Regions from separate parts of the Longispora urticae genome, predicted to be linked through region 2. Evidence: riboswitches for the same ligand, from Rfam matches in the RefSeq annotation. Region 2 holds a riboswitch; the other holds the start of a gene.
The links. Region 2 has a riboswitch for ZMP and ZTP ahead of PT931_RS26590 (cyclodeaminase/cyclohydrolase family protein). Riboswitches for the same ligand answer to the same signal wherever they lie in the genome.
Positions count from the first base shown of each region.

Region 1: another riboswitch for ZMP and ZTP. It lies ahead of PT931_RS02430 (serine hydroxymethyltransferase); the one in region 2 lies ahead of PT931_RS26590 (cyclodeaminase/cyclohydrolase family protein).

Region 1 is NZ_JAQZSH010000003.1:174,539-180,335, reverse strand. Features, by position in the region: gene PT931_RS02445 (putative bifunctional diguanylate cyclase/phosphodiesterase) at 1-1,271, opposite strand, end outside; gene ilvD (dihydroxy-acid dehydratase) at 1,465-3,309, shown strand; gene PT931_RS02435 (PaaI family thioesterase) at 3,332-3,739, opposite strand; ZMP/ZTP riboswitch at 3,799-3,885, shown strand; gene PT931_RS02430 (serine hydroxymethyltransferase) at 3,915-5,183, shown strand; gene PT931_RS02425 (EAL domain-containing protein) at 5,361-5,797, opposite strand, start outside.
Region 2 is NZ_JAQZSH010000039.1:58,152-63,948, reverse strand. Features, by position in the region: gene PT931_RS26605 (ATP-binding cassette domain-containing protein) at 1-864, opposite strand, end outside; gene PT931_RS26600 (epoxide hydrolase family protein) at 1,039-2,151, shown strand; gene PT931_RS26595 (bifunctional 5,10-methylenetetrahydrofolate dehydrogenase/5,10-methenyltetrahydrofolate cyclohydrolase) at 2,306-3,133, opposite strand; gene PT931_RS26590 (cyclodeaminase/cyclohydrolase family protein) at 3,130-3,705, opposite strand; ZMP/ZTP riboswitch at 3,727-3,813, opposite strand; gene PT931_RS26585 (MarR family winged helix-turn-helix transcriptional regulator) at 3,846-4,289, opposite strand; gene PT931_RS26580 (cupin domain-containing protein) at 4,365-4,736, shown strand; gene PT931_RS26575 (GTP cyclohydrolase II) at 4,828-5,448, shown strand; gene PT931_RS26570 (MarR family winged helix-turn-helix transcriptional regulator) at 5,450-5,797, shown strand, end outside.

The sequences.
Region 1 (5,797 bases), on a different contig from region 2:
ACCTCCACCAGCACCGCGTCGCCCACGTCGTGGCCCCGCACGTCGTTGACGTTCTTGAAGCCGTCGAGATCCAGGGTGAGCAGGGTGCAGGTGCGCCCGCCCGCCTCGTCGTGCAGGGTACGCAGCAGGGCCCGGCGGTTACCGAGGCCGGTCAGCGGGTCCGCGTACGCCATCTTGGCGAGTTCCCGCTCCAGGTGCTTGCGGTCCGTCACGTCCCGGCAGTGCATGACCAGGCCGGCGACCTGCGGGACGTGCCGCTGGTCGCTGATCATCGACTCCAGGTCGCGCCACTCGCCGGCCGCGTCGAGGATCCGCGCGTACATCCGGGTCTGGGAGCCGCCCGGGCCGGCCAGGATCTCCCGGAGCACGTCCTCGACGGCCTCCACGTCCTCCGGGTGCGGCAGCTCCAGGAACGACCGGGCCACGATGTCGCGCTCGATCAGCCCCAGCCGCCACGCCGCCGACGGGGACAGCCAGCCCACGTCGAGGCGGCTGTCGAGGATCATGGTCACGTCCGAGGCGCCGGCGACGATCGAACGGAAGTGCGCCTCGCGGTGGGCGAGCTCCGCCGCGTACCGCCGGGCGTCGCGCATCGTCAGCGCCTGCCGGCCGACCAGCGCGGCGGCGACGGCCGTGGCCGCGTACGCCGCGCGGACCGTCAGCGGGCCCACCGTCACCAGGTGGTACAGCGTCGCGCCCAGGGCGGCGGTCACCGGGAGCATCGACAGCCCCGTGCCCAGGCGGGGCAGCGGCGCGTGCCCGGCGGGGCCCGGACCCGACTCGCCCGTGGCCCGGACCACGGCCAGCACCAGCACGGCGACCCCCGCGAGCCACAGGAGCAGCCCCGCCGGCCGGGTGCCCGGCAGCGCCGCCCACCGCCACAGCACCTGCGCGAACGTGCCGGCGGACAGCAGACCGGCCCCGGCGGCGACCGCGAACACCGGACCCTTCGGCTGGCTGGCCCGCAGACACACCGCCACCCCCACCCCGCACACCACGGCGACCGTCGCGCCGGCCGCGGTCACGATGGCCGGCGGCCGGACGATCCGGGGCCCCAGGACCAGCAGCCACACGACGTAGGCCCCGCTGCCGGCGACCAGCAGTCCGTCGAGCACCGCCCGGACCCGGGCACCCCAGCCGCACGGGCCGCCCCGCATCGTCAACAGGCCCGTGAGCAACAGGGCCGCGCAGCCGAGACCGGCGAGAGTGGTCAGCCGGATCCCGATCCGCGCGTCGGCCGACAACGCCAGACCGTGGGCAAGGACAGACACCCCAAGACCGGCGACCAGCCACGGGGCCCTACCAAACGGAACAAGCGTGCGAGGGGGCACGAGATCTACTGTGCCGAACTTTTCGCGGATTAGGGACACACAGCGTGTCCGTTATCTGTCACGGTGTTTTCCCGCCCAGTGGGCGGCCGGCGGGCCGATGGCGGCCGTCCGGGGGCGGTGGGAGACTCGTGGTATGCCTGAGCTGCGGTCGAAGACCTCCACCCATGGCCGGAACATGGCCGGCGCGCGTGCCCTGTGGCGTGCCACCGGCATGACGGACGGCGATTTCGGCAAGCCCATCGTCGCCATCGCGAACAGCTTCACGCAGTTCGTACCCGGACACGTGCACCTCCGCGACGTCGGGAAGATCGTCGCCGGTTCGATCGAGGCGTCCGGCGGGGTCGCCAAGGAGTTCAACACGATCGCCGTGGACGACGGGATCGCGATGGGCCACGGCGGGATGCTGTACTCCCTGCCGTCCCGGGAGCTGATCGCCGACGCGGTGGAGTACATGGTGAACGCGCACTGCGCCGACGCCCTCGTGTGCATCTCCAACTGCGACAAGATCACGCCCGGGATGCTGCTCGCCGCGCTCCGGCTGAACATCCCCGCCGTGTTCGTCTCCGGCGGGCCGATGGAGGCCGGCAAGACGGTCGCCATGAACGGGGTCGTCACCCACAAGCTGGACCTGATCGACGCGATGGTGGCCGCCGCCGACCAGGCCGTCTCGGACAGCGACCTGGACAAGATCGAACGCTCGGCGTGCCCGACCTGCGGCTCGTGCTCGGGCATGTTCACCGCCAACTCGATGAACTGCCTCACCGAGGCCATCGGGCTGGCCCTGCCGGGCAACGGTTCCGTGCTGGCCACGCACGCGATGCGCCGCGGGCTGTTCGAGGAGGCGGGGCGCACGGTGGTGCGGATCGCCGACGCGTACTACGCCAACGACGACATGTCCGTGCTGCCCCGGGCCATCGCGTCCCGGGCCGCGTTCGAGAACGCCGTCGCCCTCGACGTGGCCATGGGCGGCTCCACGAACACCGTCCTGCACCTGCTCGCCGCCGCCCGCGAGGCCGAGGTCGACTTCAACGTCGCCGACGTGGACGAGATCTCCCGGCGGGTGCCGTGCCTGGCGAAGGTCGCGCCGAACTCGCCGAAGTACCACATGGAGGACGTGCACCGGGCCGGCGGCATCCCCGCCCTGCTCGGCGAGCTGAACCGGGGCGGCGCGCTGCGCACCGACGTGTGGTCGGTGCACTCCCCGGACCTGGAGTCCTGGCTGGCCGAGTGGGACATCCGCAGCGGGTCGACGTCGGCCGCCGCGCTGGAGCTGTTCCACGCCGCGCCCGGCGGGGTGCGCACCGTCGAACCGTTCTCCACCGACAACCGGTGGTCCAGCCTCGACACCGACGCGGCCGAGGGGTGCATCCGGTCCGTCGAACACGCCTACTCCGCCGACGGCGGGCTCGCCATCCTGTTCGGCAACCTCGCCCCGGACGGCTGCGTGGTCAAGACCGCCGGCGTCCCCGACGACTGCCTCACCTTCACCGGCCCCGCCAAGGTGTACGAGTCCCAGGACGACGCGGTCACCGCCATCCTCGGCAACCAGGTGGTGGCCGGCGACGTGGTGGTCATCCGGTACGAGGGGCCCAGGGGCGGGCCGGGCATGCAGGAGATGCTGTACCCGACCTCGTTCCTCAAGGGGCGCGGCCTGGGCCGGGCGTGCGCGCTGATCACCGACGGGCGGTTCTCCGGCGGGACCTCGGGGCTGTCCATCGGGCACGCGTCGCCCGAGGCCGCGGCCGGCGGGCTGATCAGCCTCGTGCGCGAGGGCGACCCGATCGTCATCGACATCCCGAACCGGTCGATCCGGCTCGACGTCGCCGACGACGAGCTGGAGGCGCGGCGGGTGGCCGAGGAGAAGCGGGACCGGCCGTACACGCCGGTGGACCGGGTGCGGCCCGTGTCGGCGGCGCTGCGGGCCTACGCGTCGATGGCGACCAGCGCTTCCGACGGGGCCTACCGGCTGGTGCCGTAGGCCCCCGTACCCGTCAGATGATCTAGGCCAGGAGGGCGTAGACCGTCGAGACCTCGGCGGCCACGCCCTTCGACGCCGACAGCGTGATGGTCACGAAGGCGAGGCTCCGGCCGGCCTTCGTGACCGCCGCCCGGACCAGGGCGTCCTCGCCCACAACCGGCCGCTGGAACGTCGAGGACAGCTGCACGGTCGTCATCGGGAAGAAGCCGCCCCGGGTCGCCGACAGGGCGATCACGGACGCGGTGTCGGCGGCGGCCATCATCGCCTGCCCCGACAGCGCCCCGCCCTCCCGGGCCAGGTCGGCCGACCACGGCAGCCGCAGCGTCGCCGTGCCCTCCCCGACCTCCTCGACGACGAGCCCGAGTGCGAGCACCCAGGGCGCGAAGTTGGCGGCCAGAATCGCGTTGCCCTCCGCGGGCGTGAGTCCCATGGCGGCGAAGCATAACGGCTTGATCTCGTGATGGGAGCCCGCCGCAGGTCGACTAGCATGACGAGTACGCGACTGGCGCGGGTTTGGGTGGGCATAAACCACCGGGAAGCGACACTCGCCGGGCACCGTGCGCCTGGGTGCCGGGATCAGCGAAAACCATGTCTGGAGACGAGCAGTGCACGAGCCATCGATCTCGCACCTGGCCGCCGAGGACCCGCAGATCGCGGGTCTGATCGAGGCCGAGGCGAAGCGCCAGTTCGAGAAGATCCGCATGATCGCCTCGGAGAACTACGTGTCGACCGCCGTCCTCGAGGCGACCGGGACCGTCCTGACGAACAAGTACTCCGAGGGCTACGCCGGCAAGCGGTACTACGAGGGCCAGCAGTTCATCGACCAGATCGAGACGATCGCGATCGAGCGGGCCAAGTCCCTGTTCGGCGTCGACCACGCGAACGTCCAGACCTACTCCGGCTCCCCCGCGAACCTGGCCGTCTACCTGGCCTTCCTGAACCCGGGCGACACCGTGCTCGGCATGGGCCTGCCGGCCGGCGGCCACCTGACCCACGGCTGGTCCGTCTCGGCCACCGGCAAGTGGTTCAACGCCGTGCACTACGGCGTCGAGAAGGAGACCGGCCTCGTCGACCTGAACAAGGTCCGCGAGCTGGCCCTGGAGCACCGGCCGAAGCTGATCATCTGCGGCGGCACGGCCATCCCGCGCACGATCGACTTCCCGGCCTACGCGGCCATCGCCAAGGAGGTCGGCGCGGTCCTGCTCGCCGACATCGCGCACATCGCCGGCCTGATCGCCGGTGGCGCGCACCCCTCCCCGGTCGGGTACGCCGACGTGATCTCCACCACCACGCACAAGACCCTCCGGGGCCCGCGCGGCGCGATGCTGATGTGCAACGCCGAGCACGCCAAGGCCATCGACAAGGCCGTGTTCCCCGGCCTGCAGGGCGGCCCGCACAACCACACGACGGCCGGCATCGCGGTGGCGCTGAAGGAGGCCGCGACCCCCGAGTTCGGCGTCTACGCCCACCAGGTCGTCGCCAACGCCAAGGCCCTCGCCGCCGCCCTCGTGGAGCGCGGCTTCGACCTGGTCTCCGGCGGCACCGACAACCACCTGATCCTCGCGGACCTCACGCCGAAGGGCATCGCCGGCAAGCCCGCGGCGCAGGCCCTCGACGCCGCCGGGATCGAGCTGAACTACAACTCGGTGCCGTTCGACCCGCGCAAGCCGTTCGACCCGTCCGGCATCCGGCTCGGCACCGCCGGGCTCACCACCCGGGGCCTCACCCCGGAGCAGATGCCGCAGGTCGCGGCATGGATGGACGAGGCGATCGGCGCGGCCCTCAAGGAGGACACCACCGAGCTGGACCGGATCGCCGGCGAGGTGTCCGACCTGCTCAAGGACTACCCGATGCCCGGTTACGCGGCGGAGTAGCCACGCACGTCACGGACCCCGGCGCCCCGCTCTCGTGGGGCGCCGGGGTCTTTTCAAGAGCATTCGATGGTTACGGTGGGATGTGACCGGTGTCCGGCGGTTCGTCCGGACCCCTGGAGCGCTCCCGCCGAGCCGGGCGTTCCCGGCCCGGGGGTCCGCTCGGGGCTCGGCCCGGGGTCAGCCCGCGCGTCGGGTTGCCGCCCACTCCAGTAGCGGCTCCACGTGCTCGGCGGGGGCCGCCCGGCCCAGAACGGCACCCTGCCCGTACCGGCAGCCGGCCGCCTTCGCCGTCGTCAACGCCTCCGCCGTCCCCAGGTCCTGCGCGACCACCTCGTAGCCCAGGCGGCGGCCCAGGGTCACCACCACCGCCGTCGCGGGCCCCGAACCCTTCACCAGGTCCACCGACAGCCGGCGCAGCTGGCGCATGGTGGCCGGCCCGAGGTCCGTACCCCCCAGGCAGACCCGGACGCCGAGCGCGCGCAGACCCGCGAGCTGGCTCGTGACCTGGCGCGAATCGCCCGGCCCCGTCACCTCAACGACCAGGCGGGCCGCCGGCACCCGGTGGGTGGTCAGGGCCGCGGCGACGCCCGCGACGTACGTGACGGACTCCAGTT
Region 2 (5,797 bases):
GAACGCCCGGATGTGCGACTGCATCGCGTCGACGTCCTTGACCAGCATCGACTTCTGGATCTTCGGGATCAGGCCCTCGTAGGTGAGGTTGATGCCCTCGACCTTGATCTTCGTCGGCTCCTTGTACAGCAGGTCGTGCAACTCCCTCTTGGTGTACTTCCGGATCGGCTTGTCCATGTCGAAGAATCCGCTGCCGCTGAAGATCCGGCCGAACCAGCCCTCCATGCTGTACCCGGGGATGGTCAGCGCGCCCTCGTTGAGCGACTTCGTCTCGTCGTAGAACGCGGTCAGGTCGAAGTCGGTGACCGAGCCCCGGCCCTCGCAGCGCGGGCACATGCCGCCGGTGACGCTGAAGCTGCGCCGTTCCTTGACGGTCTTGCCGCCCTTCTCCATGGTGACCGCGCCGGCTCCGCTGATCGAGGCCACGTTGAAGGAGAACGCCTGGGGCGAGCCGACGTACGGCTTCCCGCGCCGGCTGAACAGGATGCGCAGCATGGCGTTGGCGTCGGTGGCCGTACCGACCGTGGAGCGCGGGTCGACGCCCATCCGCTGCTGGTCGACGATGATCGCGGTCGTCAGTCCGTCGAGGACGTCGACCTCGGGGCGCGCCAGGGTCGGCATGAACCCCTGCACGAAGGTGCTGTACGTCTCGTTGATCAGGCGCTGGGACTCCGCGGCGATCGTGCCGAACACCAGGGAGCTCTTGCCGGAGCCGGAGACGCCGGTGAACACCGTCAGCCGGCGTTTGGGGAGCTCGACGCTGACGTCCTTGAGGTTGTTCACCCGCGCGCCCTGGACCCGGATCAGGTCGTGGCTGTCGGCGGCGTGCACGGTCGGATCCGTCTTCCTGGCCCTACTCGTCATGACGGTCACTCTAGGTGACCCGAGGGGCCGGTGCTTCTCAAAAGCTGATCGGATCCCGGCGCCCCAGCAGTGGAACGGAATGCTTCGTTCTGCTATGCTGTACAGGTACCGAAGCCCGTGTGAGCAGCGAGAAAGGCCCCCGCCGTGTCCGAGAACACCACTGCCGCCACCGAGATCCGCCCCTTCCGGATCGCCGTCCCCCAGGCCGACGTCGACGACCTGCGCGACCGCCTGGGCCGCACCCGGTGGGCGGGGCAGCTGCCCGGCGACCCGTGGACCCGGGGCGTGCCGGCCGACTACCTGCGCGGCCTCGCGGAGTACTGGGCCGACAGCTTCGACTGGCGCGCCGCCGAGGACAAGCTGAACGCGTTCCCGCAGTTCACGACGGAGGCCGACGGGCAGAACATCCACTTCGTCCACGTCCGTTCGGCCAACCCGGACGCGGTGGCGCTGCTGCTGGTGCACGACTGGCCGGGCTCGTTCACCCAGTTCTCCGAGGTGATCGCTCCGCTGGCCGAGGACTTCCACGTGGTCGTCACCTCCACCCCCGGCGTCGGCTTCTCCGGCCCGCACGCCGGCCCGGGCTGGAACACCGGCCGGATCGCGGGCGCGTTCGTGACCCTGATGGACCGCCTCGGCTACGAGCGCTACGGCGTGCAGGGCGGCGGCGGTGGCGCCTGGATCGCCGCCGAGATGGGCCGCCAGGCACCCGAAAAGGTGGTCGGGGTGCACCTCAACGGCCTGATCACGTTCCCGTCGGATGACCCGGCGGACTTCGAGGGCCTCTCCGAGCTGGAGCAGGGCCGCCTCGGTCGGCTGCAGAACTTCCGCGACGACATGATGGGCTTCAACGCCATCCAGTCGACCCGGCCGCAGACCCTGGCGTTCGGGCTGCACGACTCGCCGGTCGGGCAGCTGGCCTGGATCACGGAGAAGTTCCAGGAGTGGACCGACGCGGCGGCCAAGTCCCCCGAGGACGCGGTCGGGATCGACAACCTCCTGACCAACATCAGCGTGTACTGGTTCACCGGCACCGCCGGCTCCTCCGCCAACCTGTACTACGAGTCGGCCCACGACCCGGCCGCCTGGGCCCCGAAGCCGCGCGGCACCGTGCCCACGGCCGTGATCGCGACCGCCACGACGGACGTGGCGATCCGCCGGTTCGCCGAGCGCGACCACAACGTGACGCGCTGGACCGAGGTGGAGCGCGGCGGCAACTTCCTGTCCCTGGAGCAGCCGGCGGCGCTGGTGGACGACGTCCGGGAGTTCTTCCGCTCGGTCGCCTGACCCCGCTGTCACCGACGTCCCGGCGCGACCACCGAGGTGGTGGCGCCGGGACGTCGGCGCGTGTGGACGCACGGCCGCCTGCACACCGTCGTCATCCCCGACCGCGATCAACGCGGCGCAGGGCGGCCCCGTGCCGGTGGCGGCGGGCCGAACCTCAGGCCCGGGCCCGGGCCGCGTCCAGGGTGTGCCGCAGCAGCAGGGCGGTCGTCACGGGACCCACTCCGCCGGGTACGGGGCTCAGCGCCCCCGCCACCCCGGCCACCGAGTCGGCGTCGACGTCCCCGACCAGTCCCCCGTCGGCCGTCGGATGCGTGCCGACGTCGACGACCATGGCACCCGGGGCGACGTGTCCGGCGCGGACCAGTCCGGCCCGGCCGACGGCCACGACGAGGATCTCCGCGCGCCGGGTGACGGCCGCCAGGTCCGCGGTGCGGGAGTGGCAGACGGTGACCGTGGCGTCCCGGTCGAGCAGCAGGTGCGCGAGGGGTTTGCCGACCACCGTGGACCGGCCGACCACGACGGCCTCCCTGCCCGCGAGGGGTACGCCGTGGTGGTCGAGGAGCGCGACGACGGCCTCGGCGGTCGCGGGCGGGTACGCGGGCAGGCCGCAGACGAGCCGGCCGAGGCTCTCCGGGTTCGCGCCGTCGACGTCCTGGGCGGGGTCGATGGCCAGGGCCACCGCGCGGGCGTCGACCCCGGCGGGCAGCGGGGTCTGCAGGATGACGCCGTGCGTGCCCGGGTCGGCGGCGAGCTTCCGCAGCGCGTCGGTGACGGTGGCCGTGTAGGCGTCCGGGCCGAGGTCCAGCACCTCGCAGGTGATGCCGACCTTGCCGGCGGCCGTGGCCAGGGAGCGCACGTACCAGGCGCTGGCCTCGTCGGCGGTGGCCGTGACGATCGCGAGTTTCGGCGCGGGCCCCTGGGCGACCCGGGCGGCGACGTCGGCGCGGATGGTGGCCGCGAGTTCCCGTCCGGACAGGTTCACGCCGCCAGCCCCTCACGGACGTCGGCGGTGACCCGGTCGGCGCGGGCCACGAGGTCGTCGACCCCGTCGAGGGTCGCGAGGAGGTCGCGGCGCGCGTCGGGGTCGGTGGCGCCGGCGAGGTTGACCTCCACGTTGACCCGGGAGGTGGTCGCGGCGGCGCGGGCGGCCTCGACGGCGGCCGCGATGTCGGTGACCACGTTGCGGTTGCCGACGGGCAGCAGGTCCTCGGCGAGCGCGACCAACCGGCCCGCGAGGGCGATCACGGCGGCCGGCGGGCGGGCCGCGTCCACCAGGGCGGCGGCGAGCACCTCCCGGGGCCCCTTGTACGCGGCGGCCACGGCGGCGAAGGCTTCGGCGTCCTCGGCGACCAGGGCCACGGCGCGCCCGCGCAGCTCCTCGGCCTCGGTGAGGACGGCGGTGATCAGGGGCGCGTGCCCCGCGTACTTCGGGCCGTCGCTGTAGCGGGCGACCATCGCGAGCAGGGCCGCGCCCTGGGCGGCGTGCAGCGCGGCGGCGGCCCCGCCACCGGGGGCGGGACTGCGGCTGGCCAGTCGGTCGAGAAATTCCTGCACGGCGAACCTCCGTCGGTGGGACAGAGGTGCCCAGGCGGACGACACCGTCACGTGTGTGTGCTGCCGCTCCCCGGTGGTGATCCACCTTCGCCAGTCGCGGCAGGGTCGAATCTACCAGGGGCACCGGGGGCGGGGCGGCGTCACCAGGTGGGACGCAGCCGTCCCGGGGCGGCGACCCGGCCCAGGTCGGTGACCAGGGCCCCGACCCGGTCCTCGCCGAGCACCTCCGCCCAGCGCGCCACCGCCTCGGCGGCCGCGGCGTCGGCGGCCCGGGTGCAGGCCCAGCCCCGGTCGGTGAGGGTGACGAGCCGGGCCCGGGCGTCGCGCGGGTGCGGCTGGCTGGCCACGTACCCCTTGCGGGTCAGTTCCTCGATGAGTTGGCTGGCGGCCTGCTTCGTGACGCCCAGGTGTTCGGCGACCTGTCCGACGGTGGCCCCGTCGGGGGCGAGCCGGACGAACGCGAAGCCGTGCGCGGGGCGGACGTCGTCGAAGCCCCGGGCGACCACCCCCGCGTGGATGGCCTCGCTGAGGGTGTTCGCGGCGGCGAGGACGAGGTAGGCGAGCGCGCGGTGGTCGGTACCCATGAAAAGTAGTTTGACAGCACGGACAAGAACATTGACCATTTAGACAAGCTACTTGTCTACTTCCGAGGAGTCACCGTGCCAGTCGTCCGCCCCTCCGACGCCGTCGTCCACGAGATCCACGGCGCGACCTTCACCTCCTACGCCGCCCCGCGCAGCGGCAGCTCCGAACTCGCCGCCTGGCAGGTCGACGTCCCGGCCGGCACGACCGGCGTCCCGCACCGCGTCACCCGGGAGGAGGTGCTGCGCATCACGGCCGGTTCGGCCACGGTCACGCTGGACGACCGGAAGCACGACGTGACCGCCGGCGACGTCGTCATCGTGCCGACCGGCAGCCTGTTCGGCATCGACACCGGGGCCGAGCCGCTGTCCGCCTGGGTCAGCACCAGCGTGGGCCTGCGGGCGGCGCTCGCCGACGGTTCGTGGATCACACCCCCGTGGACGGTCTGATATTCCGCGAGGTTGATCACATTGATCGTTAAGGTGACCCACCGTATCGTCGACAGGGAACTTGAGCGCTCAAGCACCGTGGAGGACAACGATGATTGCTCCGGCCGGAATACGGACCAGGGTCCCGGTGCCGCTGCGGTTCGGCGACGGGTTCACCACCCCCGCCGAGATCGTGACCTTCACCGGCCTCGCCGACGGCAAGGAACACCTGGCGATCGGCCTGGGTGACGTGACCGGAGTGGACGTGCCGCTCGTGCGCGTGCACTCCGAGTGCATGACCGGCGACGTGTTCGGCTCCGCCCGGTGCGACTGCGGCCCGCAGCTGCGCGAGGCCGTCGAGCGGATCGCCGAACACGGCGGCTGGCTGCTGTACCTGCGCCAGGAGGGCCGCGGCATCGGGCTGTACGCGAAGCTCGACGCCTACGCCCTCCAGGACACCGGCCTGGACACGTACGCCGCGAACCGGGCCCTCGGGCACGCCGACGACGAGCGCGACTACACGGCCGCCGCCCAGATGCTCACCGCGCTCGGCGCGCCCCGCGTCGACCTGCTGACGAACAACCCGGACAAGGCCGCCCAGCTGCGCGCCCTCGGGGTGGACGTCCGCGTCCTCGCCCGCACCGGGGTGCACGCCACCGAGGCGAACCTGCGGTACCTGCACGCGAAGGTCGAACGGACGGGTCACACGATCGACCTGACCCCCGCCGCCTGACATGCCGAACAGCACGCTGGCAGAACCCCGCTGGCTGACCGACTCCGAGCGGCGCGCGTGGCTGGCCTACCTGGTCACGACGCGCCGCCTGGAAGAGGCACTGGACCGCCAGCTCCAGCGGGACTCGGGGATGCCGCACACGTACTACATGATCCTGGCCATGCTGTCGGAGACCGACGGCTGGTCGCTGCGCATGAGCGACCTGGCCGAGCGCACGCACTCCTCGCAGAGCCGGCTGTCGCACGCGGTGGCGCGCCTGGAGGAGAACGGCTGGGTCATCCGCAAGAAGTGTCCGTCCGACCGGCGCGGCAACTGGGCCACCCTGACCCAGTCCGGGTTCGACACGCTG